Regions from separate parts of the Alteromonas sp. HB246098 genome, predicted to be linked through region 2. Evidence: predicted binding sites of a transcription regulator. Region 2 holds the regulator's gene; each other region holds the start of a gene.
What was found. The regulator LexA, encoded in region 2, represses DNA repair genes until DNA is damaged. The targets are predictions, from matches to a motif close to TACTGTATNNNNATACAGTA.
Positions count from the first base shown of each region.

Region 1 (8,339 bases), on a different contig from region 2:
GCCAACATAAAAGAGCGTTTGCAATCCCTTTATCATCGTAATTTTGCATTCTCTATAGAACACAATCAGCCTTCCGGTGTGCGGGTTAGAATTCGCATACCGTATGAAGTTAAGGACGTATAACATGACAAAGCAAGTGATTAAAACCATTGTAGTGGACGACGAACCTTTAGCGCGCAGAGGCCTTCGTGCAAGGTTGGAACGCCATGATGATGTACAGGTTCTTGCAGAATGTCAGAACGGTCTTGAAGCTGTGAGCAGTATTTCTCAACATCGTCCAGACTTAGTGTTTTTAGACATTCAAATGCCGGGTTTAAATGGCTTTCAAGTTATTCACAAGCTTCGTGAATTAAAGCAGCCAATTCCAATGATTGTTTTCGTAACTGCCTACGACAACTATGCGATTAAAGCTTTTGACATACACGCGCTAGACTATCTGTTAAAGCCAGCGGACGATGAGCGCCTTGGCGCCGCGTTAGATAAGGTTCGTGAATACTTCTCAACACAACATCAAGATGAGCAGTCTCAAAAGTTGGTGAGCCTAGTGGCTGAACTAACCGGTGATGATTGCGAGGAAATTCTACGTAAATTAGCTAGCGGAGAGCCAGTTGAGACGAACCCTTACCCTGATGTTTTAGCTATCAAAGATGGTTCAGAAGTAACCCGTGTAAACGTACAAGACATTCAATGGATTGATGCAGCAGGCGATTATATGTGCGTACATGCGCTTGATGGCATGCACATAATGCGTAAAACCATGAAAGAGCTTGAGCAAGAACTAAACCCGCAATTTTTCGTTCGCGTGCACCGTTCTGCCATAGCTAATATTCGTTTTGTTAAAAAGCTAGTCAGTCACATCAGTGGCGAGTACCACTTAATACTCCAAAACGATACAGAACTTAAGGTAAGCCGCAGTCACCGCGATAAAGTCAAAGCGGCTATGAAAATGTAACCTAGCTCAAGTAGTAAAATGTTTAAGGCGTTGTTTAGAAATAGACAACGCCTTTTTTGTTTGTGGTTTTCAGTAACTAACTATGCGAATTGGTATACGCTTCTTGTTTTCTAATTATAGCGTCTAACCGTCAATTCAGTTGCTGCTGTATCGCTCATTCATAAGCGTAAGCATAGCGTCAACACGTGCCTCGTTAAGAGGTTTGGTATCTTCCCACGTTTTGTTAAGGGGGACAGTAACAGGGCGTTGATTTACTTCACCTACCATGATGTTAGTAATGTCACTGCCGACTAGACTTATTGCGAATTCTCCAAGTGTCGTTGCGAGCAACCTGTCTTGGGCAACAGGTGAGCCACCACGCTGAACATGGCCTAAGGTTACCGGCCTGACGTCACTGATATCGTGGCTCTGTAATGCCTCAGTAAGGCCAGCTAAGCCATTTGGCCATACGTTTTCAGCAACGACGACGATGAAACTAACTGGTCCTTTTAACGCGCGCTGGGCTTTTATTTGGGCAACAAGTTTCTCTATTTCTTTTTCAGCAGATTCAAAAAATTCCGGTACAACCACGTAGTCGGCTGCAGAAGAGAGTGCAGCATTCAATGCTAAAAAGCCCGCGTTCCTGCCCATGACTTCTATAAGAAATATACGCTCAAATGCATCTGCAGTATCTCGAACTTTATCGATAGAACTCATCGCAGTGTCTATAGCGGTAAAATAGCCGATGGTTGAGTCTGTGCCGCTAATGTCGTTATCTATCGTGCCGGGAATTCCTAAAATTTGGCCGTCCCATTCTTTCCCTAATTCCGCTGCACCTCGAAATGAGCCGTCGCCGCCAATCACAATAAGCGTATCAATTTCTGCTTTCATCAAATTGTTAGCTGCTTTTTTAATTCCTTCTTGGCGCTTAAGCTCTTTGCACCTTGCACTGTGCAAAATGGTACCGCCTTGTTGGATCAAGTTGTGGGTAGTGTCAAGCGATAGGGGAATGTACTCTTGTTGCAACAGTCCATTGTAACCATGCTTATAGCCAAGCAGCGTATAGTTAGCTTTCTGGCATGCGATAATTGCAGCACGTATACATGCATTCATACCTGGTGCGTCGCCACCAGAGGTTAAAATTGCGACACGTTTTGACACATTAAAGTCCTTCTTTTTACCAGTATTACAGTTAAGGTAACGTTAAGGTAACAAGACGTAAAGTGAACATCTGTATTGTAGAGAATTTAAATAATTTAAAATAATAAAGCAGACCGAGTAGCGAACGCTTCACCACCTACGTCTGTTTTTTAATTGAGTTAATATAAGCGAATTTGCAGCAAATGACGTAGTTAACAAAAAAGGATGAGTTATGCGTGTACTGTTAGTATTTATTTCTGTTGTGTTTCTTGCATCATGTAGTTCCAAATTGGCCTACAACAACCTGGATTGGTGGGTTTACTGGTACATGGACGACTATATTGAGCTTAAAGATGAGCAAGAAGAAAAATTTGATGACTATCTTCAAAACTGGCTACGCTGGCACAAAACCTCTGAACTTAAACGTTACCAAGCTCAACTTACCGATATTAAACGTCAAATAAAAGAAGGGACCTTAGATTCAAACTCTGTCCATGAACACCTTGCAAACGCAAGAGCGCATTGGGAAAGGGTGCGTAATGAAGTTAGCCCTGAATTAGCAGAAATAGCCAAAACGCTCGATGATGAACAAGTTGTTACGATTTTTGCCGCCCTCGAAAAAGATAACAAAGAGGAAGAAGAAGAGCGAAAAGAGGCGCTGGAAAAGTCTGAAGAAGAACGGTTAAAAGAGCGTGTCGAGCGCATTGAGGAGGCCATCAGTGAACGCATAGGCAAGCTAACTAGCGAACAAAAGCAAATTGTTGACTCTTACGCGACTCAGTTCATTCCCACGGGAGGAGAGTGGTTAACCTATCGCAGAAATATACAAAATGCGGCGCGAAAATTATTTGTAACCCGTAAATTTAACGATAATTTTGAAGCGGAACTGGTTGTTCTAATGCAAAACCCAGATAGCTATAAAAGCGATGTTTACAAGCAAAGCAGCGCACATAACATGACCGTTAGCGCTGCGTTAATATCCGAGCTTTTCACCACGCTAACTGACGAGCAGCGAGAAACCCTTATAGAAAGTATTGATGACCTAATTGATACTATAGAAAATTTTAGAGACTAAGTTGGTATTACAAATAGATACTAATCCAAAGTAGAATTACACAAATCAGCGCTAAACAAAGCTTGGCTCAGATGTACTAGCTCAGAGTTTATGGGCCAAGCTCGTTTATGGTTATTCGTTTGGGTTAGCTCGTTAATACAAGCTCATTTGTATTGACTCAGTGCTTATTGCCATCCTTTATCATTTTTCTGGCCCGAGCGTCCGATTGCTTAATCATATCGTCTATCAGCGACGTCTCTGGCATATTTTTCCAATACTTTTTAGGCATTTGATTTAACATCGCACCTGTTTTGATACGCGCTGGATTAAATATATTGGCGTAATAGGTCAGCCAGTATTTTTCAATGCGGTCATCATCGGGTACTACGCTTGGATCGGGATTATCTTCTAGTACTAGGGTTTCGGTATCCCAATGAGCTGCACGATAGGGCGTTAATATAGACCACCGCATATTCTTAAAACGGGTTTGGAAGAAGTTGAGCTTTATCTCTAAACTGAAATGCTCTGGTTCATACCAGGCGACAAAATGCTCTTGCCCCTCTAGGTCTATTTCTCTGAACCTCAGGAAAGCACTCATTTTGTAAGCATCACGTTTTACCGCTTTCGCCATGGCGAAAAGGTGGATGACATCGTCGTCAGTTTTCATTTGTAAAAGTTGTTTATTTTCATAAACGACACGCCATAACACCCGGTAACAAAGCGCAAATCGTTTATCATCGTTATGACATAGGGCGTACTTTAAAAGCATCAGTGTAGGTTTAGGAATACTAAGCTTGCTTCGCGGCCTTTTTCTTTCGCATTGCTCATCACCACTACCGAACAGATCGTCTTGTACAGAATGAGCGCTCTGCCAAATAATATGTTCAGGGGGAATGCGCTCAGCAATGCATTCTCGCGAAGCTTCCCGCCATTCATCAAAGCCAGGTATTGAAGTAATGGTAATGGTCTTCATGTAAAGCTACCTTTTAGACTACGGCTGAATTTAGCTGCATTAACAACACACTCAAGCGTTAAACAACTCAAACTGTTTAGGCTGTTTAAACTGAAGCTCGAAATTATTACTGTCGAGTAAATGGATATCAGGGAAGTAATCTCCAACGCTGATAAAAGGCTTCAATTTTTTAAGAGGTAGCCGCATTTTAGTAAGGTCAATCCAGTTGAGCTTTGTATTACGCCTTATAGATAAAATCTTTTGTACCGTTCGCGCACCAAGACCAGGAACGCGTAGCAGCATTTGTTTGTCAGCTTTGTTCAAATCAACGGGAAATAGATGGCGGTTACGTAATGCCCATGAAAGTTTCGGGTCGTAGTCCATATCTAACATGTCGTCTTGCAAGATTTCATCTAGGCCAAAACCGTAAAAGCGTAAAAGCCAATCCGCTTGATACAAGCGGTGCTCTCGTATCAATGGCGCCGGTTTTAGCGGTAAAACTTCCGAAGCATCAGGGATAGGGGAAAATGCTGAGTAATACACACGTCGAAGTTTCTGATCGCTGTAGAGCTTAACGCTTGTGCCTAAAATGGTTTTATCGTTTGACCCATCGGCACCTATAATCATTTGCGTAGACTGCCCCCCAGGTGCGAACTGGGGAGGGCGTTTGCCCGAATATGTTTTGTCTACTTTATGCTCTGCAATTTTTTCTTTTAACGTATTCATCGAACAGTGAATATCGCCAAGATCTTTTTCTGGGGCATACTTGTTTAGCGAAGACTGTGTAGGCATTTCCACATTAATACTAAGTCTATCAGCATAAAGACCCGCTTCTGCTTGTAGTTCTGGCGACGCATTCGGGATAGTTTTAAGGTGAATATATCCTTTAAACCCGTGATCAAGACGTAGCGATTTTGCAATACGCACCATGCTTTCCATAGTGATATCGGGCGAACCCACAATTCCAGAACTTAAAAACAAACCCTCAATGTAATTGCGCTTATAAAAATTTAGGGTTAAATCTACAGTTTCTTTAACTGTAAAACGCGCCCGTTGCACATTGCTTGAAACTCTATTAATGCAATAATGGCAATCATAAATACAGTAGTTTGTCATAAGGATCTTAAGCAGCGAAACACACCTTCCATCTGGTGTGAAGCTATGGCATATCCCCGAGCCACCGGTAAGCGAACCTATACCGGTCTTTTCGGTTTTTCCAGCTTGTCGTTTACCTGCTGAACCACTCGCGCAAGACGCGTCGTACTTGGCCGCATCGGAAAGAATTTCAAGTTTTTGTATCAGTCTGTCATGCATCGCCGATGTTTACTTCCTTTAACCAGTCACAGTTAAACAGCCTAGTGTTTTTAACCAAAGTATCGATATGAGCGTTTTTTGGCATAAGCTGCATGGCACTGCGTTATATCATGTATATATATACAGTACAATTGATTACGGCAGTAGAGGGGAAAGATTTAATGTTAGCCAACGAGGCTTACAACACAGATGTATAGGCTAATAGCAATGAATTACCAGCGATAGAAAAAGGTAGGGTTGCTTTAAAAAGAACTAATATGTCACTGGGTATCAAAAGCCAATATACTTAGAAAGTTCATCTCGAATATTTTCGTACTTTTCTTTGTATGGCGCTTTGAGTGTCATATCATCAATCAGCTTAAACAAACGCTTACATTCGTTTATTAACTTCATTTCCGCTTTATCTTCTTTTATGGCTATTTGAAGAAGGCATTGAAGCAGGTTAAGTGCAACACCTGTATTAACAGGTGCAAAACCTTGAGCAAGGGCAAACGAGGCTTTAGCGCGTTCAAAGTCTTGTTGCTGGTAGTGTTGAATGCCCTCACGGTTAAATTGCTGATAGCTAGCGAGGCTTTTTTGTGCGTTTTGCGCTTGTGTCTTTAACATGTAAGAACTGTTTTGGTCGAGTTCTTCACCCCTCGATGAAAGTAGAGAACTTAACTGCAGCGCGTCGTCGAACTCTCCCAGCTTATACATAACGTTAATGCTATCTGGAATGAACGCTGTCGGTACTTCTGCGTATTTATCATCAAGCTGTATTTGCGATGTATTGAGATGACGCTTTGCATCAATGAGCTTCCCATCAATCGCGCTTATCCTTGCATTTACAATATTGCCAAAAATTTCTACGTCGAACTCCCTGTCGATTTTATATAGGTGCTCATCAAACTTACCACGCTGTAATGTGAGTAAGGCTTCTTGCTGATATTTATTGCGCTGGCTTTTGTCATCAGCAGATTCAGCGACATCAAGTAAACTACGTATCATTGTGCACCAATGTAAACTTGCTTTATGTACAGTGCGTTTTGATAGGTTCCAAATTGCTTGGCTAGAGTTGGCTGCTAGTACTAAATCGTCATTTTCCCGGCCAATTTCACAAGCCTTATAATGACGAGGTAATGAAAACGGGGAAAGCTTGATAGCTTCCCTAATCGCATCTAGGGCTTTTTCACCTGCGTCCAAGGCGTGATGCGCTTGCGCAAGAATATCATGAGCATCAGCATTGAAACGGTTGCGTTTTAACGTTTTCTTGGCAATGGATATCGCTTTTTCATATTCATTCAACAGCAGATAGGTTCTACCAATTGCTATTTGTGCCCATAGCACAGGCCTACCTTCGATATATTCTTTTAGTACATCTAGAGCTTTTTGGGGTTGAGAAATACGCCAATAGAGTTCAACTAGCAGTTGTTCGCAGTGTCCTTTGTAGTGGCGAGGGTTTTCTAAAAGTGTCTCAATATGATCTATGGCACTGTTGTATTCACCTTGCTCTATAAGGTTGAACGCTTGTTGAAGAAATTGTCGTTTTTGCCACGCACGAACGATGCGAGATTTTAACTGTACTTGTGAAAAGGGTTTTATTAGAAAATCGTCTGGGCGACGTTCAATACTGCCAAGCACAACCGGTCGAGCACTATCTGCACTGATAAGAATAAATACTGAGGTTGGGTTGATAAGCCTTCGCGTGCGCAACTCTTCTATAAGTTCATAGCCATTTTTGGTATCAGCACCCAAGTGTAAGTCGCAAATTACAATATCAAATTTGTGCTTTTTACACAGCGATACCGCCTGTTCAGCAGAAGACTTAGTGACGACATCAGACGCCCCCATTGAATGCATTAGCCCTTTCAAAAGAAGAAGGAAAGGACGTTGGTCCTCAACAATCAGTACTTGTTTGTTGCTAAATTGCATTTCGAATCCGTGAATAAACACACTATCAATTAGTAGAAGTATATCTAACTTTAGAAAATAAGCTTAAGAAAAACATTATCTTGCCGACAACATACGTATACAACAACAGCATTGTGTACGTATGTCGCCAGATTTAGCCTCAGCAAATGAACAAACATCAATAGACCCCAGTATTTACTGGGAGCGAAGTGGTGTACTTGCTCGGGCGTCATCGCAGGGGGCCTTGTTCTCGTTATACCTTGCAATGCAGCAACATAGCGTAGCTGAACCGTTTGAAATTGAAGCGGCAACGTCAGACGCTGACACAGCGAATAGTATAGAAGCGCAACTTGCGGCGTTAAATCACTATAGACGTCCTTCACTGTCCGTCAGTGAAAATGAATGGACAGACATGCAAGTACACTCAAATTTACTCGCTACAGACTACGAAGGTGCACGCCTTTTTCTTAGTATGAAGCCTGCGCCGTTAGCTCAAACTGATGACGCGAAGCGCATCCCGGATGACGTTGTAGACAACTGCAGTCTAGCTACCCAGAAACGACTGAAAAAGCAATATGACAACGCTATAAAAGAAGATAATACGTTACTTTACGATGTTATATCTTCGCAAGGCGACGCCGATGACGGGAAATATGGGAAAGATAAGCACCAAGCTACAACGCCAGACTTTTCTTCATTTGAAAATATCGCCTAGTTTTTAACGGTCAGTTTTGTTATATTCCGCGCCGCATTTTTGCACTGGTCTTACGCTCCAATCAGCAAAGGTTAAAATATGTCTAAATATATTGTATGCGCAATGTATAAATTTGTTGCGCTTGAAAACTTTAAAGAAATCCGCCAGCCGCTTCTAGAGACTATGGAAGCAAATGGTATAAAAGGTACGCTTCTACTTGCTCACGAAGGCATTAACGGTACAGTTTCAGGTACCCGTGAAGGTATCGACGCATTGCTCGCTTATCTGAATAGCGATGAACGTATCAATCCTATCTCTTACAAAGAATCACTTCACGACGAACAGCCGTTCTATCGCACTAAGG
Region 1 covers NZ_JBTZUG010000001.1:10,380-18,718, reverse strand. Annotated here, with positions in the region: gene ACYTPF_RS00095 (sensor histidine kinase) at 1-123, shown strand, start outside; gene ACYTPF_RS00090 (LytR/AlgR family response regulator transcription factor) at 125-952, shown strand; gene ACYTPF_RS00085 (ATP-dependent 6-phosphofructokinase) at 1,088-2,092, opposite strand; gene ACYTPF_RS00080 (DUF6279 family lipoprotein) at 2,304-3,146, shown strand; gene ACYTPF_RS00075 (TIGR03915 family putative DNA repair protein) at 3,304-4,098, opposite strand; gene ACYTPF_RS00070 (putative DNA modification/repair radical SAM protein) at 4,150-5,391, opposite strand; gene ACYTPF_RS00065 (response regulator) at 5,662-7,302, opposite strand; gene ACYTPF_RS00060 (VC2046/SO_2500 family protein) at 7,424-7,996, shown strand; gene trhO (oxygen-dependent tRNA uridine(34) hydroxylase TrhO) at 8,075-8,339, shown strand, end outside.
Region 1: a site for LexA is predicted at 5,500-5,519, ahead of ACYTPF_RS00070 (putative DNA modification/repair radical SAM protein). Genes of this name have one in related genera too.

Region 2 (8,339 bases):
TTCGCCATGACGACAGGCAAAACAAACACAGCTACCATGATAATTAACGTTTTTTTCGATGCAGCATTACTCATAACTACGTCCTTTCTTATTTATTGCAAAACCACCTATCGCCGCAGCGGCAATGGCTAAACCGAACCACTGAACGGCATAACCCAGGTGCTTTTCGGGAGACATTACAACGGCCTGATGTTCGCGAATAAACGCAGGATCTGGCGTAGTAAGTTGGAGAATAAAAGGTAAAAAATTTCGCTCTAAGGCGTCGTTTAATTCGGGAAATTCGATGTGTTGTATAAGCGCGGGGCTTTGCGCCAAGGCCATGTTGGTTTCTTTAACTAAAGGGTTATCACCCGGCACACTGATGACACCGGTAAAGTCGCGAATTTCGCTCGTAAAGCTTATATCCGGCAAGGTGCGAGTTAAATCTGGTGCGGGCACCCAGCCAAAGTTCACTAAAAGCCAACCGGCGTTGGTATATACCGGTGCTATCACGTCAAACCCTACCCGTTGATTGTAAATCTGGTTGTCTAAAAGCAATAGGTGATTTGCATCTAAGGAACCACTGAAAGAAACGGTGATATCTCTCGGATCTGTCTGGTTCAGTGCCTCTTCTAAACTCAAGGTTCCATTACTTTGCTTTTGCGCTATGCTAGCTAAACGTTGTTGCTTTTGGACCATGCGATCAAGTTGCCAGTAACCTAACCCGCACATAATCGCCACACTAAAACCCGTGATCAACCAAGGAATAACGTAGCGAGTGCGAAAAAGCATGATTATCTCGCACCCTGCAAAATGAGAATAAAAACAGAGGTGAGTATGTTGATAAAAATAGTCCTTGTTGCTTTGGTACTGTACATGATTGTTAATCTGTTCATGGCGATGCGCATTATGATAAAAAACGACACATCTAAGGGGCCAATGAGCAAATATATTGGTCGACGTGTCCTAACTTCTGCCATCATCGTCGTTATCATTCTTATCGCTATTGGTACTGGTTTAATTACCCCAAACCCAAGGCCTTACTAAGTTTGGGGCGTTATTTTTAGAGCACGTAAACAAAGATGTAGAGCATGACCCACACCACATCTACAAAGTGCCAATACCAGCTTCCCGCCTGAAAAGCGAAATGGTTTTCTGGTGTGAAATGCCCCTTCAACACTCTAAAAAACAATACAATAAGAATGATGGTGCCAAGGGTCACATGCATGCCGTGAAACCCGGTCAGCATAAAGAAGGTGTTGCCGTAAATGCCCGACTGCAGAGTAAGCCCTAGGTCGCGATAAGCATGTATATATTCTTCCACCTGTAAAAACAGGAACCCACACCCGAGTAAAATGGTAATGCCCAGCATTAGCGTTAACTGCTTGCGTTTATTTTGCTCTAGACCCACATGGGCGAAGTGCAGTGTAATAGACGAGATAAGCAAGATAACCGTGTTGATTGTAGGCAACCCCGCAGCACTCATTTCTTGAGTGGTAGTGCCACCCGGTGTAGATACCAGCGGCCACATGGCCTCAAAAGTCGGCCACAAGACTTCATTGGTCATAGCGTTATTCGATGCACCACCAAGCCATGGAACCGAGATAAACCGTGCGTAGTAGAGCGCACCGAAAAACGCAGCGAAAAACATCACCTCTGAAAAGATAAACCAGCTCATGCCTTGGCGGTACGAACGGCCTAGCTGGTCGCTGTAAAGCCCAGCCATAGACTCATCAATTTGGTTTTTAAACCAGCCCACTAGCATAACCAGCAATACGGCTATTCCCGCTAAAAGGATATGACCGCCATAGCCGGTTTCGCCTTTGGTTGCCTGCACCACATAGTTTCCTGCACCTACGGCGATAAGAAATAGAGCAACGGCCCCGACAATGGGCCATGGGCTTTGCGCGGGTACATAGTATTTTTGGTATTCGTGATTCTGTACTTCGGTTTGCATTTTTTTCTCCTTATCCCTTCTGCTTATTCGCCAGTTGATGGTGTTGAAGCCATAAAGGGATTCGGTGTTGTCGTTAGGTCACTGGCTCGCGCTGTGACGTCATAGAGTGTGTACTGCAAGGTAAAAAAGGTTATATCTTCAGGAAGCTGTGGGTCGACGTAGAACTGCATAGGCATATAGGCCTCACTCCCCGCATCAAGTGGCTGCTGATTGAAGCAGAAGCATTCCGTTTTATTCAGATAGAGCGCTGCTGTGCCGGGGGATACAGAGGGAATGGCTTGAGCGACGATATTACTTGATGCAGGATTTCTCACATAAAACGATACCGTGTTTAGCTCGCCAGGGTGCACTTTCACACGCTTAGTTTCGGCGCGAAACTCCCACGGCATACCGGTATTTGTACGAGTAATAAACTCTACGGTCACTTCTCGCGATTCATCAATCTCAACTGATTGGTAGACGGCTGCCGTGTTCTCGGTTTTGCCATTAATGCCCGCTACGTCACAAAATACGTCATACAAAGGAACCAAGGCGAAGCCAAAGCCAAACATGCCAATGACAATAGCAACAAGCTTGATAACCATTTTGTTATTTGCACTTTGCTGTGACATCACGCAACCTCCGGGTAACTTCAAAAGTGAAGCTTGGTAAACGCTTGTATAGCCGCTTACCTACTTCACCGTCAGCAATATGTGAATGCCATCCTTACCGTTACTGCCTAGCGCTTTACAAGAATGGCTAATTCACAAACCCCACCTATCGTTACTTCACGACAGGCGGCGTTTCAAACGTGTGATAAGGAGCAGGGGATGGAATTTCCCACTCCAACCCTTCAGCGCCATCCCAAACTTGCGCCGATACCGCTTCACCTTGCTTTTTACACGCTTTAATAAGCAGGGCAAGGAAGATAAGCTGAGATAAACCGAAAGCGAAGCCCCCCAAGCTTATCCATTTATTGAAATCAGCGAACTGTAATGCATAGTCAGGAATACGACGTGGCATACCCGCTAAACCAACAAAGTGCATAGGGAAGAACAACACATTTACCGATACTAAAGAGCACCAAAAATGCCATTTAGCCAAAGTCGTGTCGTACATTTTGCCTGTCCATTTAGGCAGCCAGTAATACACGGCCGCCATTATTGAAAAGACCGCCCCAGTTACCAGAACATAGTGAAAGTGAGCCACTACAAAATAGGTATCGTGATATTGGAAATCCACAGGTGTTATCGCCAGCATTAGTCCTGATAGCCCACCGATGGTAAACAGAACAATGAAGGCAATAGCGAACATCATTGGCATTTCAAAGCTTAGTGAACCACGCCACATTGTCGCTACCCAGTTAAACACCTTAACCCCAGTGGGCACAGAGATAAGCATGGTGGCAAACATAAAGAACATTTCCATGTACACCGGCATGCCCGTGGTAAACATATGGTGAGCCCACACTACAAAAGAAAGTAGAGCGATAGACGCCGTGGCGTACACCATAGAGGCATAACCAAATAGCTGCTTTCTAGAAAAGGTAGGTACAATTTGCGAGATAATGCCGAAAGCGGGCAAAATCATAATGTACACTTCAGGGTGCCCGAAGAACCAGAAGATATGCTGGAACATAACCGGGTCGCCGCCACCAGCAGCATCAAAAAAGCTGGTGCCAAAGAACTTGTCTGTTAATACCATGGTCACTGCACCGGCGAGTACTGGCATAACGGCAATAAGCAAAAATGCAGTGATAAGCCACGTCCACACGAATAGCGGCATTTTCATCCAAGTCATGCCTGGCGCACGCATATTGAAAATAGTCACTATCACGTTAATCGCACCCATAATGGATGAGATACCCATAATGTGAACAGAGAACACGAACAGCGCGGTTGAATCGCCACTATAGGTTGTTGAGAGCGGCGCATAGAAAGTCCAACCAAAGGCAGGGCCACCACCTTCCATAAATAGCGAGCTAAGCAGAATCAAAAAGGCGCCGGGTAAAATCCAAAAGCTCCAGTTATTCATGCGCGGCAATGCCATATCTGGGGCGCCAATCATCATTGGAATAAGCCAGTTCGCGAGCCCTGTAAAGGCTGGCATCACGGCACCAAATACCATGATAAGCCCGTGCACAGTGGTCATTTGATTGAAGAAATTTGGTTCAACAATTTGTAGACCAGGCTGAAACAGTTCAGCGCGAATAACCATGGCCATTGCGCCGCCAACTAAAAACATAATGAAGGCAAACCACAAGTAAAGTGTACCAATGTCTTTATGGTTAGTAGTAAACAGCCAGCGCGTTACTCCTTTCGGAATATGGTCGTGGTGTTCATGGTCATCATGTAGGTGATCGCCCTGTGCGTGCCCACCATTTACTTGACCAATGTGAGTCGCAGAGGTATCTGGCGAAATAACTTCAGTTGCTTTGCTCATTTGTCTGCTCCTAGTTTCCGTTTGCCACTGCATTAACGTCTTTGGCTTGAACCATATCGCCAGTGTTATTGCCCCACGCATTGCGCTCGTAAGTGACAACCGCAGCAATTTCTTTAAGGCTCAGCATTTTGCTAAACGCCTGCATAGCTGTACCCGCCTTACCATGTAGGACAATGTCGATGTGACCTTGCTGATCTTCTAACGCCATCTTGCTGCCTTTAAGTGCTGGAAATACACCTGGTAAACCCTCACCATTTGGCATATGGCACGCTGCACACGTGGCGTTGTAAACGCGCTCGCCTTCTTTCATCAATTCATCCATGGACATATTCATAGAAAGTAGGCGTTGCTCTTCTTCTTTGGCTTTGCGAACAATTTCTTCTTGTTCGCCCATCCATTTATCAAATTCTGCTGGCTCTTTAGCGATAACCACTACTGGCATGTAGCCATGGTCTTTTCCGCAAAGTTCTGCGCACTGCCCGCGATAAATGCCCGGCTCATTGACCTTGGCCCATGACTCGTTAATAAAGCCTGGGTTTGCATCTTTTTTAACGGCAAAATCTGGAACCCACCACGAATGGATAACGTCGTCAGAGGTAATAAGAAAACGTACTTTTTTCCCAGTTGGAATGACTAACGGACGGTCAACTTCAAGCAAGTAATTGTCGGTTTTTTGAAATTTGTTCTCTATTTGCTCACGCTGAGTAGCAAGCAGTGAGTAAAATTCCACGTCGCTGTCCATGTACTTGTAGTGCCATTTCCACTGAGAGCCCGTGACTAACACTGTCATGTCAGGCTCAGACGTGTCTTCCATTGCAATAAGCGTGTTCGCCGCCGGCACAGCCATAAAAATTAGAATAAGAAAAGGAACAACGGTCCATGCTATTTCAACCTTCACGTTTTCGTGAAAGTTAGCGGGCTTAGCGCCACGAGACTTCCGATGAAGATACATTGAGGCAAACATCACCCCAAATACGACTACCGCAATCCCTACGCATATAAAAAACATCAGCATATGCAGATCATAAACCTGCCCGCTGATGTCGGTGGCACCGCGTCTTAAATTAAGAGAAGAGACTTCTTCACTAACTTCTTGCGCAAGAAGTAACGGGGAAAAAAGCAAAAACGGTATTGTTGAACACCACTTTGCGAAAACGGTCGTTAGTTGTTTCACTCAGCACCTCCGTAATAGCAAGACCAAAAACGCTGATTATTTTGCGCGCTGCCCTACCAAATGGTTTGCGAACGATTGACCCATCACCTCAACTTGTAAAACAAATTTAGAGCCATTGTTATTATTTTGTTAATCTCTGTATAAGAATTGCGCAATAATGCCGTGCCGTCTAGTCTTTTCTATTAAAAATTTAATGAAGAGGTTAATTTTTAATCATTTCATGTGGCAGGGTTGCGTTACAATTTTGGTAGAGTGGGTATAAGGCGTGCTGACGGCGCTTAAAAAATCAAACGCGCATTTTGAACGGGGAGTTGATAAGGATGAAGCTTTATTTGGTCACAAAATCAACAATTAACACATCGCTTCTCGTGTTTTTCAAACAAATTTTCAAATAATAAATGTGCTTTAGCCACTCTGTACTCGGGCCAAATAGCGCATATCTTTCATACAATGGTGATGTCAGATTTCATAATTTTGAAACATACCAATAAACGCTAAACTAAGAAAATTAACTAAAATTTGGTACTAAAAGACATAAAAAAAGCGGCTAATACGCCGCTTTTGATTGAAGATGCTAAAACCTTACATCCAGTCGGCGTTTCTTATAACACCCACGGCAATACCTTCTATAGCAAAAGGCTCATTAGCAAGGTCTACTTTAATTGGCGAAAACTCTTCGTTTTCAGCATGAAGTAATACTTCACGACCGCGCTTTTCTAAACGCTTAACCGTAACGTCTTCATCCACCCGCGCTACAACTACCTGACCGTTGTGGACATCAGTCGTGCGATGCACAGCAAGAAGATCGCCATCCAAGATACCGATGTCCTTCATACTCATGCCGTTTACACGAAGTAAAAAGTCAGCCTGAGGCTGAAACAAAGCAGGGTCGACCTTGTAGTGAGATTCTACATGCTCTTGCGCCAAAATTGGCTCACCAGCCGCCACGCGCCCGATAAGGGGCAGGCCTTCTTCTTCTGGTGCAGTGTCCTCAAGGGGGATATTGAGCTTAATACCACGAGAGGTACCAGGCAAAATTTCAATTACGCCCTTACGCGCCAATGCCTTCAAATGTTCTTCTGCTGCGTTGGCAGAACGAAAACCAAGTTGACGAGCAATTTCCGCACGCGTAGGCGGCATTCCCGTTTCTTGCATGGTTGTTTTAATAAGTTCTAAAACTTCAGTTTGTCGAGCTGTGAGTGGGCGCATAAAAGACCTGTCTGTTCATACAGTTCCTGTAAGTATATACACCTAAAAACAAATAACAAGTAGTAAGCCTTGTGAGAAAAGCTCGAGGTGCTTTTAACATTCTTTATTTCCTATAAAAAATGTAGCTAATTCGTAACCCCATTATCACGAAACTGACACGCTCAACGCTTAGCGTAATTTTGGGCAGATGTTAATTACCCTACAAATAAAACTTAATTCATTAATTACAATGGAAAATCTATGAAACTAACTAAAAAAATACTCACGGTATTAGTCATCACTCTAAGCTTAGCAGCGTGTGATGACGACTCTGTAGAAGTCGTTGAGGTAGAAAAACAGGTAGTTGTAGAAAACACAGTAACCGTGGTCGAAACAGTTGAAGTTCCTGTTATCGTTCAAGTACCGGCTGGAGAGGCCCCGAATATACAGATAGGGGCGCGCCCATCTTTTCTTGTAGAGGATATGGATGATGGAGAGCTAAAGAGTGCACTACAACAATGTAGTGAAGGCCCGTTTTATAAAACAGATTTTTCAATTGGGCATCGTGGAGCGTCACTGCAGTTCCCGGAGCACACGAAAGAAGCCTACGAATCAGCGGCAAAACTTGGCGCAGGAATAGTAGAGTGTGACGTTACATTTACTAAAGATAAAGCTTTAGTGTGCAGGCATTCGCAGTGTGACTTGCATACTACAACGAATATACTCTCAACCGATTTGGCTGATAATTGCTCTGTACCCTTTACACCGGCCGACCCTGAAAATGGCATTGCCGCCCAAGCGCAGTGCTGCACCAGCGATATAACACTCGCAGAATTCAAAACGCTAAAAGGTAAAATGGACGCAGCGAACCCAAATGCAACCACTGTAGATGAGTATTTAGATGGTACAGCAAACTGGCGCACAGACTTATATTCATCAAAAGGTACCCTGTTAACACACGCAGAAAGTATAGAACTGTTCAAAAAGTTAAATGTGAAAATGACACCAGAGCTTAAAACGCCATCTGTTCAAATGCCTTTTGATGGTTTCACACAGCAACAATATGCTCAAAAGATGATAGATGAATACAAAGCAGCAGGCATTGAACCAGAAAATGTCTGGCCCCAGTCATTTAACTTAGCAGATGTGAAATACTGGATTGAGAATGAACCAGCTTTCGGCAATCAAGCGGTGTATCTAGACGATAGATATGGCGCCCAAAGCGCAGATGGCGAAGATGGCGTCACCGCTGAGCAATTAGTTAATAATCCCGAACTGTTAACTCCAACTATGGAACAACTTGTTGCAGATGGGGTACAAATAATTGCTCCACCAATTTGGGTCTTATTGACGGTTGAAAATGAAAAGATAGTGCCTTCCCCATACGCGATTGCGGCGAAAGAAGCAGGGCTTGATATTATTACATGGTCTCTAGAGCGCTCTGGATTGCTGAATACAGGTGGGGGTTGGTATTACCAAAGTGTTAATGGTTCTTTGGCCACTGATAGCGCAATCAATAACGATGGTGACGTTATGACAGTACTTGATGTACTAGCAAAAGATGTGGGCGTACTTGGTGTGTTTTCTGACTGGCCAGCAACAACAACATATTATGCAAGC
Region 2 covers NZ_JBTZUG010000004.1:117,657-125,995, reverse strand. Annotated here, with positions in the region: gene ACYTPF_RS10490 (hypothetical protein) at 1-74, opposite strand, end outside; gene ACYTPF_RS10485 (SURF1 family protein) at 67-771, opposite strand; gene ACYTPF_RS10480 (DUF2909 domain-containing protein) at 817-1,026, shown strand; gene ACYTPF_RS10475 (cytochrome c oxidase subunit 3) at 1,043-1,936, opposite strand; gene ACYTPF_RS10470 (cytochrome c oxidase assembly protein) at 1,960-2,547, opposite strand; gene ctaD (cytochrome c oxidase subunit I) at 2,699-4,357, opposite strand; gene coxB (cytochrome c oxidase subunit II) at 4,368-5,531, opposite strand; gene lexA (transcriptional repressor LexA) at 6,114-6,740, opposite strand; gene ACYTPF_RS10450 (glycerophosphodiester phosphodiesterase family protein) at 6,981-8,339, shown strand, end outside.

Region 3 (8,339 bases), on a different contig from region 2:
TCGCAAAAGAAAAACCTTCACCTTCCTGCTGAAAAAGACAGCTCTGCGTTAGCGATAAATTGGGCAAAGTATGCAAAACGCCAAGGCGACTATATGCGTGCAAGAGCGGCTTTTCTAAATAGCGAGTTTGAAAACGGAGAGCACCTAAACGTATCAAGTATTTGGGATGGTGACGGCAACAATACCAATGCCAGTTTAACCGTATTCCGCCACTTCGATAATGCCACTGTAGCGAAAGGAATGGTGGGGAAGCCTACTAAAACAGCTTGGATTATTGACTACGCCTTATTAGAACGTATTCACTACTTACTGGTAGCCGGCTTTGATGTTTACGGTAACTATGGGCACCAGCTAATGACCCGTTTATATATGGACTTCTTGCGTATGGAAGGCGAGTCGAACTTCCTCAACCTGCTCCCCCCGCCATCTCGTCAGGAACTCTTAGACAAATGGTATCAGAAGGCTAGCCCTGAACTCACTGACTATCTAGAGGGCGATTTTAATAGTTTCGAACAGCCTACGGGCATAACATTTGAAACAGAACGCCCGCAAAAAGAACTCTACCAGTTGCTATCGAAGCACTTAGCTAAAGTTCAGCCGCAAGTCTCAACATATAATAAACGCTTGTTATCCACCGAGCAGTACGAAGTGCTAGCGAGTTTAAACTCGCTCCCTGCCCAGCAAGCCACACTGATGCCTGAAACGACCATAATTGTGGTAAAAGATGACCAAAACTCAGATAACATTGATGTATTTACTGCCCTTAGGAACAGTGCCCACTACAATGTGAACAGTCTGTTCGAAGAAGAGGAAAATCGCGAGCCATCTAAAGACTCAATTACTCTGGTGCATGGACTTTTGGGTAGCTATCCTGATGCGTTTTGGTATATCAACGCTTCTGACGTCACTGCGTCGATAGAAAAGCTGAAGACTATTAAAAATGAAGCTGATTACCAAGCCTTGCTCGACAATGTCGCTATGCGCCGAACAAACCCTAATTTTTGGGCTTTTAGCGACAAATTGATTCAGTGGTCTAGCGAGCACTACCCTATTGAAGGCGGCCTGCTCGATTATAATCGATTAGAAGATCGCTAAACCTGACACTCTGCAACGTTTTACGCTTTTCTTTTGCAAAATACCTGTGCTAATGTCCGACCATTGGAAATGAAAGGACATTAGCATTCCATGCCCTATCAAACCGTTGCTTTAATTGGAAAACCTCAGCACGCTGCAACCCATGACAGCTTAAATATTCTTGCCGAATATTTATTAGCCAAAGGCTGCAAACTACTAGTTGAGGAAAGTATTGCTGAAGAGCTTGAAACTGAAAACTTCAAAAGCTGTAACCTTGTTACTATTGGTAAAGAGGCTGATCTTGCCGTTGTAGTAGGTGGTGACGGCAGCATGCTTGGTGCCGCGCGTGTACTGGCGCGTTTTGACATCCATGTCGTAGGCGTAAACCGCGGTAATCTTGGCTTTTTAACAGATATCCACCCTGATGATATCGTTCAACAGCTTGACCTTATCTTCAATGGTGAGTGCGTGGTTGAAGAGCGCTTCTTACTTGAAGTCGAAGTTTACCGGCACGAAAAGCTTAAAAGTAACAACTCTGCTGTAAACGAAGTGGTGCTGCACCACGGCAAAGTTGCTCATATGATGGAATTTGAAATTTATATCGATGAGCAATTCGTATTCAGTCAGCGTAGCGACGGGTTGATTGTCGCCACACCTACAGGCTCGACTGCATACTCCCTATCTGCCGGCGGCCCTATTATAATGCCAAAGCTTGATGCACTAACGCTGGTGCCTATGTTTCCTCACACACTGAGCAGTCGCCCCATTGTTGTTGATGCAGACAGTCAGGTATCGATGAAAGTATCAAAAGTAAACAGTGATTCCTTGCAGGTAAGTTGCGATAGTCACATTGTACTACCCGTACTGCCCGGCGATGAAATCCGCATTAACAAGAGCGTAGACAAGCTTCATCTTGTTCATCCCAAGGGTTACAGCTATTTCAACGTACTTCGCAAAAAGCTAGGTTGGGGCAGTAAGCTTTACTAGCCTCATTCACTATTCATCTTTTCTAATGTGCATTTATTACATTAGCCTGTAGCATTTTCTTAATTGCTACAGGCTTGAAAAATAAAGATTTTTTAATCTTCCCATATTTCTCTATTAAAAACGTGTACTTATAAAACTCTCAGAATTCGGCATACCCGTTGCACCTATCAAAGTAAGTTGTTGGCACAGGGCTAGTAAGATTTTGCCCCTTATGATGTTTTACATCGTGCTGATTTATTTACATTCAATAGGAGATATCATGAGTAACACCAATATCAAATTTACAGCCCCAGGAATGGATAACGATGCTGCTGCCAAAACAATTAAGGTATTGGATCAGCGATTGGTTGCACTATTAGATTTACAGTTAACCTTAAAGCACATTCACTGGAACGTGGTAGGCCCAAATTTTATTGGCGTGCATGAAATGCTAGACCCTCAGGTAGATGCAGTACGCGAAATGACCGACACCATTGCCGAACGAATTGCAACGTTAGGCGGCGTACCGAAAGGCACACCGAAAGCCATTGTTGAAGGTCGCAGCTGGAGCGATTATGAACTAGGGAAAGGTTTAGTACTTGACCACCTTAAGGCACTAGACGCTGTTTATGACGGCGTAAATGGTGACCATAGAAAAGCGCTAGAGCTTCTTGGTGAAATTGACCCAGTATCGGAAGATATGATCACTGGTCAGCTGGCAGACTTAGAACAGTTTCAGTGGTTCGTGCGCGCACACATTGAATCTGGAAGCGGTGAGTTGCAGCAATAAGCTTTTTTACTGAATTTTAGATAGTTATCTGACGATTTATAATTCAACTAAAATTGGAATTTTAAAGGAGAGCTTTGGCTCTCCTTTTTGCTGTTTGGTTTTAAAAAACCGTTACAGCAGTCAACGTATTGGCTTACAAACCTTCTTTACAGACAGGCTTTAGGCTATCGAATTTTAAGTAGATTAGTACTGTATAAATTTTTGTAAAACACGCGTTCTCATTAATTTCGTTTATGCTGGTTACTTATAACCTCAAATAACCATTCGAAGTTATAACATTGATTTCTCAAACTTTATTAGCTTCCTTCTTAATTTTAGCGTAATTTTTTCACGACTTAACTTTACACAGGCAAAATACTGTATATATTATCAGTTACTGTATATATCATCATGTTCAACTTATTCGAGTGTGGTTATGTTAGCGCATCTTTCTATTTCTAATTTTGCTGTTGTAAAACAATTATCGGTTCAACTGGAAAACGGGCTTACTGCAATAACCGGTGAAACCGGTGCAGGTAAATCAATTGCTATTGATGCGTTAAGCTTGTGCTTGGGTGAACGTGCCGACGCAAATGCTGTGCGTAAAGGAAGTACGAAAGCTGAAATCATCGCACACTTTTCTTTGAGCAGTAACGCATTAGCTAAAGCTTTTCTCGATGAACATGAACTTACCTCAGACGAGGATGAAAACAGCTGCTTTATTCGCAGAGTTATTTCTAAAGAAGGTCGTTCAAAAGCGTTTATCAATGGTATTCCCGCTTCGCTTCAGCAGTTAAAAGGCTTAGGCCAGTATTTGTTAGCCATTCACGGTCAAAACACACACCTGCAACTGTTGAAAGAAGATCATCAAAGAGACCTAGTTGACGGTTACGCTAAACATGATGAATTGTTAGCGCAAGTTACGGAAACTCATTCAATTTGGCGTGATAAGCAACGCACACTAAAGACACTTCAAGAGCAAGCACAGCAACGAGAAGATAGAATTCAGCTGTTAACCTATCAGGTTCAAGAGCTTGATGAGTTCGCTATTGAAGAGGGCGAGTTCGAAGAGTTGGAAATAGAACACAAGCGCTTGAGCAATGGTCAAAGTCTTTTAGAACAAGCGCAGACTAGCGTGTACAACTTATATGAAAATGATGAGGGCAACGCTTTATCAGTGATTCAAAGTAGCATTGAGCGCTTGGGCGAATTGGAAGCCCATGACGCAAGCCTAACGCCTATGATAGCGTTACTAAATGACGCAGCAATTCAAGTAGAAGAAGCTGCGGGAGAGCTACGTAGCTACTGCGATCAGTTAGAGATTGACCCGCTTCGTCTACAGCAAGTTGAAGCGCGCTATGCTAAAGCGATGGATCTGGCACGCAAACACAGCGTTATGCCAGAAGGGCTATATCAACACCATCAGGAACTCGCCGCCGAATTCAATTCACTATCTGAACAAGAAACGCTGTTAGGCACACTTGAAGGCGAAGTAGAAGAAGCGCGAGCAACATACCTAATCGCGACCAAAGGGTTGTCTGAAAGCAGACAACGTGCTGCAGGTAAATTAAGTAAAGATATTGAGCTTCAGATTCGTCAAATGAATATGCCTCATGCAAAAGTCGATATTCAAATTCAGTACGATGAGCTTAAGAAGCCTGTTAGCACAGGTCTTGATACTGTCGAGTTCAAAGTGTCTACCAACCCTGGTCAGGATGCAGACAAGTTAGAAAAAGTGGTGTCAGGTGGTGAATTATCAAGGATAGGGCTAGCTATCCAGGTAATTGCGAGTGACAATCACGCAACTCCTACCATGATTTTCGATGAGGTCGATACAGGTATTAGTGGGCCAACTGCATCTATCGTTGGCGGTCTGTTGCGCAAACTGGGCAAGCAATCGCAAGTAATGTGTGTAACGCATTTACCACAAGTAGCTGCGCAGGCGCATAACCAGCTGTTCGTAACTAAGCTCACCGATAGGGAAAGCACAGAAACTCAAATGCTACCGCTTACCAAGCAAGACCGTATTGATGAGTTAGCGAGATTGCTAGCCGGTGACAAAGTAACCAAATCGGCCTTAGCAAACGCAAAAGAACTGCTAAAAAGCGCAGCATCGAACTAAAATGCAGTTGATTGGTCATAGTTGTCAATGTAGCATGCCTTCGCGCTTGCAATAAAACAGCCTCGAAATTCGCCTTCGCGAAATTCGCTGGCACTAACAAAGGCAATACTGGACAAATTAACGCATGAAGTTGCAACACCTATTAGTAATTCTTGGTATCACACTTACATCAACCGCTTGCTCGAACTGGATATATCGTATCGACGTTCCCCAGGGAAACTTTCTTGATCAAAGAGACGTTGAAAAGCTGCGTGTTGGAATGACAAAAGAACAAGTTATTTATGTATTAGGCAACCCTGTTGTTCAAGACTCGTTCGATGATGACACTTGGTACTACGTTTACGATATGAAACGCGGTATGGAAAAGCGCGGAAAAGATTTTCAGAAGCAAATGGTAATAAACTTTGTAGATGACAAAGTCACCACGGTTGAAGGCGACTTCGAGTTATCTGAAGACTTCAACACACCGCTTGATAACTAATTATATTTATAAAGGTAGCGTTTCACGCTACCTTTTTAGTTTCTAGTACCCTAAATAACAACACCTGTTTTTCGAGTTACATCATTTACCTGATTGAGGCATACATGGAACACAGTTTTTGGCACAGTAAATGGCTAAATAACGAAATCGGATTTCATGAGCCCGAAGGCAATGCGCTTCTTGTAAAGTATTCCTCTTTTCTGCTTGGTAGCGAGAACTCGAGCGCTGCTTTGAAACGCATATTTGTTCCACTATGTGGTAAGACCCGCGACATCGGCTGGCTACTTTCCCAAGGTTGTGAGGTGGTAGGTGCTGAACTGAGCGAAGTGGCTATCATACAGCTATTTGAAGAGCTGGAAGCCGAGCCTACCGTTACTACCACTGCAAAGGGTAAGGTTTACACCAAAGACGGCTTAACTATACACGTGGGCGATATTTTTAAACTTACGTCAAGCGACATAGGTGACGTTACTGGTGTTTACGACAGAGCAGCTTTAGTAGCGCTGCCTAGCCCCCTTCGCGAGCAATACGCTGCACACCTAATTGCTATTACTCAATGCGCGCCTCAGCTAATCATTTCGTTCGAGTATGACCAGAATGAAATGGCCGGCCCTCCATTTAGCGTAAACGAAAAAACCGTTGATTCACTTTACGCTGGCGCCTACGACATTAATAGGTTAGAGCGCTCAGTGCTTGAAGGCGGCTTAAAAGGCAAAGTAGACGCTGATAATTTGGTATTTGCCTTAACAGCTAAGTAGGTTTTATCGCAGCCTTTTGTTACATGCATATAGTGTTTGAGCCAATACCACTACTTCGAATTTGAATGGCTAATTCAGTATCGCCCTACTCCATGCATTGCCAGTAGTGTTGCAAAGGTCTGCGTCTATAGCCCTAACAGCGCCTCGACTCCAAACAATACTGCACCTATTAGACCACCGACAATAGTGCCGTTAATACGCACTTTTTGTAGGTCGCGACCAATATTTAGTTCTACCTGCTCTGCCATCTCGCGTTCGTCCCAGCTATTGATGGTGTCGCGGATATGGCGGGTTAAAAATTCAGCCAATTCTGGTGCCATATATTTCGCTGCTTCACCAATATGCTTATTAAACGCTTTGGCCAACTCACTGTCTTGCGTTAACGTTGTGCCCAGGTCTTTTAGCAGATCCGACACTTTAGTTTCTGCTTTGCCATTTTGTTCTTCAAGCGACGTTAAGAGCCATTGATGAAATTTGGCCCATGACTGCTGAACATAGGTATTTAATGCTGGGTCATTAACGATTTTTTCGCGATAGCTGTTTACCTTTTTCTCCATTAACGGGCTGTGTTGTAGCTCATATAAAAACTCATGCACCTGTTCGTCGAAAGCATGGCGAATAGGATGGTGCTCATCCTCGTATATATCCTCTAAAATACTTGAAACGGCTTTAACAGCAATCAGCGCACCCTGCTCGCTTAGCCAGCTGGACGGCAAGAGCTTTTCGATGCGGCTGTACTCAGTTTTTAACCAGACGACCAGCGTATCTGCTATATAAATTTGAGTTTCGGGCTCTGCGAGCAGCTTAGCTAGTTTCCCTAATACCCTATCGAGCACGACTTGGTGCTGGCGTTCTTTCGTCACGGCGCCTAGCGAAGTTGCCATTAGCTGCCTAAGATCAAGTTGGTTAATACCCTTCTGCGCTGTTTTAGCTATAAACGCTTTGACGGGTTTGTCATCAAGTACACGTAACACGCCGGCAAAGGCGTCACAAATAAAGCGACTTAAACGAGTAGCGTTTCTTTCCTGTGACAACCATCTTCCAGCGCCCTTCGCAGGGTCGCTGTCTCGAATCAGTTTTTCTATCGCCTCGGGGTGAAAGAATTTCTCTTTAACGAATAAAGACAAGTTATTAGCAATAACCGACTTATTACTTGCCACGATATTGGTATGGGGAATAGGGTACTGGGCTGGTATTGGTTTAAACAGCGCAGTTACAGCAAACCAGTCAGCAAGGCCACCTATGAGTGCCGCCTCGCTCGCCATCTTTATAAGCCCTAACCACCATGCACCCTGTAAGTTTGGGTAAAACTTGGGTAGTAATACCGTAAAGACAAATACACCTGCGGCAAAAACTAAACAGGCCAATGCGAGCCTTTTGGCTCTGTTTAGCTGTGCATATTTGTCCGTCATAAACTACTCCGTTTAAATTACTCGTTCACCGTCTTGGTCAATTAATGGTGTACCGTCTTCTTTAGCAAAAGGGCCTTTTGGCCATACCGGTAAAATATCCAATACAGCTTCACTAGGCCGACATAGTTTTACTGTTTCTTTCGCGTTATCAGCAACAGCATTATCTTCATTTGGGTCGGAAGATAATGAAGCTGTTTTTTCATATTCATGTTTAGGAATGCAAACAATAGGCCTATTTACCAGGATAGGATGCTTCAACATAAGTTCGAAGATAGCTTCGTTGCTGACCGACTCATCAAGCAACCCTAACTCAGCCGCTGGCGACTTTGTTGTCCTAAGCGCCTGTCGAGGCCTCAAACCTGCTGCATGCAATAAATAGCTCAGCTGTTCACGCTCCCACCCTACACTCAAATACTCAATAACTTCCACGTCATATCCCGCCGCTCTAATTACTGCAAGTACATTTCTAGACGTTCCACATTCTGGATTATGATAAACCTTTATCATCGTTACTCGCCTCAACAAAAAAGGAAAACTATAAATACCAACATACTGTTTAAGATCGAGGACAGCCCCCCCTAATCAGCCTAGATACCCAGCCTGTACTTCGTGGACACACACTCGCTTTTCTAAGAATTAATCACTTCGCACCTGTACTGGGCGGACACACACTCACAATATCTCTAACTTGATACTTAGAAGAAGAGTATTTAGATAAACAGCCTTGTTGGAGCTTTACCATTAAATTAGAGTGTCC
Region 3 covers NZ_JBTZUG010000001.1:735,638-743,976, forward strand. Annotated here, with positions in the region: gene ACYTPF_RS03075 (fatty acid cis/trans isomerase) at 1-1,095, shown strand, start outside; gene nadK (NAD(+) kinase) at 1,186-2,061, shown strand; gene dps (DNA starvation/stationary phase protection protein Dps) at 2,321-2,830, shown strand; gene recN (DNA repair protein RecN) at 3,246-4,931, shown strand; gene ACYTPF_RS03095 (outer membrane protein assembly factor BamE) at 5,056-5,412, shown strand; gene tmpT (thiopurine S-methyltransferase) at 5,517-6,170, shown strand; gene ACYTPF_RS03105 (DUF445 domain-containing protein) at 6,296-7,582, opposite strand; gene ACYTPF_RS03110 (arsenate reductase family protein) at 7,595-8,089, opposite strand.
Region 3: a site for LexA is predicted at 3,186-3,205, ahead of recN (DNA repair protein RecN). Genes of this name have one in related genera too.